2 linked regions of the Tunturibacter gelidoferens genome follow. The protein of the gene in region 2 interacts with the protein of the main gene of each other region in a pairwise test. Links are inferred from orthologs where the notes say so. Each region holds a gene or a part of one and is shown on either strand. Other genes may lie near its edges.

Region 1 (2,741 bases), 600 kb from region 2 along the record:
TCGTGATCGAGGATGTTGAGCACGTTCAGCGGACCGGCTCCCAGCCACTCGACCAGCAGCGGCTGCACCTTCGTCGAAGCCGCGCCATAGCTCGGCAGTGCATCGTAGTGGTCGGTCACCGCGGAGATCAGGCTGTTGTCGGTCACAGTACCCGCCCGATCGGTGATAAAGAGACTCAAGGTACGAAATCCCAACGGCCGCGCGGAGAACTCAGCCGTCGCCACCCCCGGAGACTCAGCCACCGGCAGATTCTGGTTCTCACTCACCTTCACCAACTGCTCCCGACGCCCACAGAAGAACGCAGCATCCGGCGCATCGCCGACATACTCCACCGTCAGTCGCATATGCACCGTCGCCTCAGCCTGCTGCAGCTTGTTCAGCCCGACACTCTGGAACAGCTTCGCTCCATCACCCAGAAACACCGGTGCCGCAGCCGTCGGATACCACAGAACACTGCCGAACCCGCGCAGCGCCGTCCGTTCCGCGGTGATCTGATCCCAGTCCGCATTCGCAGCCTGGTCGAGCGGCGCACCAATTCGCTCCAGCCGCTCTGCCGACTGCACCACCTCGCCCGAGTAGAAGCCCGTCAGCGCAAGACTCGCCCCCGACTCCAATGGCTGGGGCAAAGAGACCACCGCCTCGGTCGCCTTCCCCGTGTGATCGGCGTCAGTATCGATCGCATGTTGCGTGAAAGTGAGAGGCACCACGCGCCCCTCAATCTGCGCTGCAAAACTCTCCCAGCTCAGTGCCGACGAGATCTGAAACACGAGCCTCGTCAGCGGAGCCTTCCCCGAGTTCTTCACGGAGAATCTCGAATGAACCCCCAGCAGCGACTGCGCCGGAGTCAGATGAACATCCAGATCGTACGAAGTGAAGGTGAGCGAGGTGCGCTCCGCATCGCTGACCTCGACCGCCGCCTGGCTTACCGGAGGCTTCTCCTTCTTCTCAACCTCTGGCGAATCCAGATTTCGATCGAACAGAACCTTACCCTGTGGTGGCGGAGGCGAATCGGCAGGAGGAGCCTCCTGCGCCCGCGCTAAACTAACTCCAAACACAGCCGCCAGAACCAGCCGGCGACCTACAACCGAAACAACATCAAAACTCTTCAAGATCCCAATCCCTTACGTTCCTTCGAAGGCTTTCGAGCAGCTGGCGGAGCCGCAGTTTGACGGCGCTGACGCATCGCCTCAAACATCACAACCGCGCCCGCAACCGACACATTGAGCGACGACACTTGTCCCGCCATCGGAATCCTCAGCAGATGATCGCAGGTCTTCTTCACCAGGTCATGCAACCCAGCGCCTTCACGCCCCAGCACCAGAACGCAGTCGCCCTTGAAGTCATACTCTGTGTAATCCGGCGTTCCGCGCTCATCCAGCCCAAGAACCCAAACGTGCTTCTGCTTCATCTGCTCCAGCGCACGAACCAGGTTCGTAACACGAGCGATCCGCACATGCTCCGAAGCTCCCGCCGAGGTCTTCGCCACCGTCGCGGTCACCGGAGCAGAACGCCTCTCCGGCAGAATCACACCATCGACGCCCGCTCCATCCGCAGTCCGCAGCAGCGCTCCAAGGTTGTGCGGGTCCTCGACGCCATCCAGAGCGAGGAAGAACCTGTGTTTCCCCTCCTCCTTCGGAGCCAGCAGGTCCTCGATCCCCAGGAACTTACGCTCCCGAACCACCGCAAGCACACCCTGATGCGCATCCGTCCGCGCCAGCCTGGTCAGCTGGTCCCGAGACTCCAGCGACACCCGAACGCCAGCCGTCCGGCACAGCTCGATCAGCCTCTCCAGCCGCTCATCCCGCCGCTCTCGTGCCACACTGACATGGTCAAGCGCCCGCGCCCCCGACCGAATAGCCTCCTCGACAGGGTGCAGGCCATAAAGAACTTCCATCACTCAAGTCTACCGCCCATGCCAGGAGAAAAGCAGCGAGGCCTTAGAATGTCTAGAGAGCAACGTTGGGCCTGCGAATAGACTTCCAGGATCTCTGACAGGAAATTTCTCTTTTATGGACCGTGCGGGAAAAACGCGAGTCTTGTTAGGCCGAAAGAACGTCTCTAGCAGTGTGCAAAGTGGTTCCATCTCGCTGACGTCGACGCTCGGGGCTCAAGTCTCAAGCGAAAACGCAGCGACCGCCCAAGGGTTAAAGAAGCAGAGTCCAGAGTTACTGGATTCACTCATTGAGCTTTATCAGCACCGTCTTCTCCGTTATCTTCTTTTCCTCACTGGGAAGCGTGAAGTTGCCGAGGATCTCTTTCAGGAGACGTGGATGCGGGTTCTGCTGCGAGGGGCACAGTACAACGGCAAAGCACGGTTCGACACATGGCTCTTTACCATTGCGAGAAATCTGGTGATTGACTTGTCGCGAAAGCGGGTGATGGCCAGCCTTGACGAGATGGGTGAGGGGAAAGAAGACGAACGGCCGTTTGAGGTCGCGATGTCAGGACCTTCACCGCTCGAGCAGTTTCAATCCCGCGAAAACTGCGCTGAAGTAGGGGAGGTTTTGCTGAAGCTAGAACCTAGCTACCGAGAGGTTCTTGTTCTTCGTTTTTATGAAGAACTTTCTTTGGAGGAGATCGCCACCGTAACTCGGGCACCTTTATCGACGGTGAAGTCCAGGCTTTATCGCGGACTGGCGGCTTTGAAGCCGGAGATGGAGCAGCTTCGATCCTCTCGTTCGTTTGCGGAGGTCGGGATATGAGCAACGCCCTCGAGACCTCTTTGCCGCAAGACGATTCTA
Region 2 (2,841 bases):
GATTCGCCAGCATCGCCGTTGCGCTCTTTCACATGACCAGTCTCGATCTGCAGATGAGCTTTAGTTACGCCGCCGTCCTGCGCTTCTATCAATCCATTGGCTTAGCGTTTCTATTTGTGCCCATCAATTCAATGATCTATCTGGGAATAGATCCTCGTAAGAACAACGATGTCTCCGGGCTATCAAATCTCGCGCGCAATATCGGCGGCTCAGCCGGAACATCATTCTTCACCACCGTGCTCGCTCGTCATCAGCAGGTCCACCAGACGTACCTGGTACAGAATGTCGTCGGCAGCAGCCAGCAATGGATGAGTTCCGTACACGCACTCACGTCCAGCCTGCAACATGGCTCGGCCGCGCTCTCCGATGCGCAGAGAGGCGCCTGTCTGCGCATCTATCAAAGTCTGGAGGCACAAGCGAGCGTGCTCTCCTATATCGATGTTCTTAGTATGTTGGCCGTCTTCTGCGCATGCATGATCCCGATGGCACTCCTGATGCAGAAACCTCCCAAAGGAATGCAGGCGTCCGCTCACTAGCTCTATACATGTCGGCATTGCTGCGCGAGAGGAACGACATAATCGCGGAGCAAATAGCAAACGGGCAGTTGATATGGCGCATCTCGTGCGTTGCGGGCTAAACAGACTCTGGTTCCACACAATCTAAAAGCGACGCAAACCGCATCCGCTTCTAGCTCTATCCTCGCAACCCGCAAATCCAAACCAACCCATCCTCATCCCTCACTCGATATCGAAACGCATCCGACAAATGTGTAACGGTATCGGTTGCAAGTACAGTATGCTCATCCATCGCATGCGCTGCATAGTCCGCAGCCAGACCGTGCAGGTACACCGCTGTCTCCACGGCGCGAGCCACATCATTCGGAAACTGAGCAAGCATCGCGGCCACAATCCCCGTCAGAATATCCCCACTCCCGCCCTTCGCCATCGCCGGATTCCCACTCGTGTTCACGGCAATCGAACCATCCGGATGCGCAATAAGGGTTCGCCACCCCTTCAGCACCAGCGTCAGCTTGTGCTTCGTCGCAAACCTCCGTGCCAGCCCCACGCGATCCGCCTCCACCTCTTTCACCGTCATCCCAGCCAACCGCGCCATCTCCCCTGGATGCGGCGTCAGAACCATCACCCGTCCCTCCCCATTCAGCAAATCCGTCTTTCCCTCAAAAGCATTCAGCGCATCCGCATCGATCACCACCGGTACCGTGGTCTTCTCCACGATCTGTCGCGCAAATGCAGGAGCATCCCCCTCGGTCGACAGCCCAGGACCCACTGCCACAACCGAAATCCTCTTCACCAGCGCATCCAGCTTCGCCCCATCCAGATTCTTGAACGAAACCGCGCCCTTGGTCCCCTCCGCCAGCGGCACCATCATCAACTCCGGCGCAATCCGCGTCACAGAATCCAGGATGCTCTTCGGCACCGCAGCCGTCACCAGCCCTGCCCCCGCCCGCAAACACGCCAACGACGCCATCGCCGGAGCCCCCGCCTTCCCATAGCTTCCCCCCACCACCAACACGTGCCCGAACTTGCCTTTATTCGAATTCACATCCCGCGGCCTCTCTGCCAGCGCCTTCGAAGCACCCGCCCACGTCAACCCACTCGCCGAAACCACGGCATCCTCAGGAGACCCGATCGCCGCAACCACTACCGGCCCAAACGCCCCGCCGCTCTTTTCACTCCGCGTCAGGTGCCCAAACACATGCGCTATCTTCGGCGCCGTAAAGGTCACCACAGCGTCGGCCCGAAACGAGCCCTCTGCGGTCTGCTCCACCGAATTCGCATCCCACCCCGAAGGCAGATCCACGGCCACCACCGGAGTCTCCAGCTTCTCCACCATCTCCCGCAACAAAACCGCAAGCCCACGCAGCGGCGGCTTGAATCCAGTCCCAACCAACGCATCCAGCAACAACTCCGCCTCCCCCACAGCATTTGCGCAGGCCGTCAGCCCGGCCTCATCCCCCACCTCATCCACCTCAACAGACGAAAACTCCTTCATCAGCCGCTTCAGCGCCGTAGCCGCCTCTCCCCTGACCTCATCCACCCGTCCCAGCAAAACTACCCGCACCAATCGCCCCGCCTGCGCCAGCACCCGCGCCGCAACAAAACCATCCCCGCCGTTGTTGCCCTTCCCACACAACACCACCACCCGCATCGCCACCGGATACTGCCGCAGACAGAACTGAGCCACCGCCTCGCCAGCCGCCTCCATCAACTTATCCAGGGATACCCCAAACTCCTCCGCAGTCCACCGATCCACCGCCTGCATCTCTGTCGCCGTAAGAATCTTCATCTTTCCCTTCTACGCGATTCCCCCGCCGAAGCCAAGACGACGACCACCGCACCTTCACCGGGTCCAAATAGAAGTTTATTCCGCCCCCAACAAAGAAGATGTACGTGGGGCACACCGGCCCCGTCTCCACCGGTCGCCTCAGCGAATGGCGGCTCCATGATCACCCGGCTGCCACCGTGCCGCGAATGCTGGAACATCGACTACTACACCGCAGCCACAAAGCGATCAAAAGGAAAAGGCTCCACCTCACCGCGAGGCCGAGCCAGTCGAAATTCAAATCTCAGGAGGGATGAAGAGCAAATTAATTCAAAAAAAGTGGCACTTTTTTAGCAACTCAAAAAGACGCCGCCAGTCACCACGTCTCCACCACCAAAAACCACGCTGCCACCACGTTCTTACCAGCGTTTTCTACCATTCCGAGCCACAACCCTACTCAGAACCGCCCATAACCCCACTGGTTTCAACCGTCGGCTTCTGTAAAAAATAATCCTTGTCCCACAGCGCCCGGTAAAACTCCCCGGTCAACTCAGCCGC

The links.
Region 1: the proteins of RBB81_RS11285 (region 2) and rlmB interact in binary tests that used the Escherichia coli proteins (3 or more experiments, as listed by UniProt). The link is inferred for Tunturibacter gelidoferens from one-to-one orthologs.

Annotation. Positions count from the first base shown.
Region 1 is NZ_CP132938.1:1,927,226-1,929,966, forward strand. It holds rlmB (23S rRNA (guanosine(2251)-2'-O)-methyltransferase RlmB), read right to left. Parts: upstream 1,895-2,741; coding sequence 1,106-1,894; downstream 1-1,105. Other genes in the region: RBB81_RS08630 (M1 family aminopeptidase), read right to left, coding at 1-1,109; RBB81_RS08640 (RNA polymerase sigma factor), read left to right, coding at 2,010-2,702; RBB81_RS08645 (hypothetical protein), read left to right, coding at 2,699-2,741. UniProt on the Escherichia coli protein: Specifically methylates the ribose of guanosine 2251 in 23S rRNA.
Region 2 is NZ_CP132938.1:2,530,092-2,532,932, reverse strand. It holds RBB81_RS11285 (NAD(P)H-hydrate dehydratase), read right to left. Parts: upstream 2,308-2,841; coding sequence 694-2,307; downstream 1-693. Other genes in the region: RBB81_RS11280 (penicillin-binding transpeptidase domain-containing protein), read right to left, coding at 2,737-2,841; RBB81_RS11290 (DHA2 family efflux MFS transporter permease subunit), read left to right, coding at 1-536. UniProt on the Escherichia coli protein: Bifunctional enzyme that catalyzes the epimerization of the S- and R-forms of NAD(P)HX and the dehydration of the S-form of NAD(P)HX at the expense of ADP, which is converted to AMP.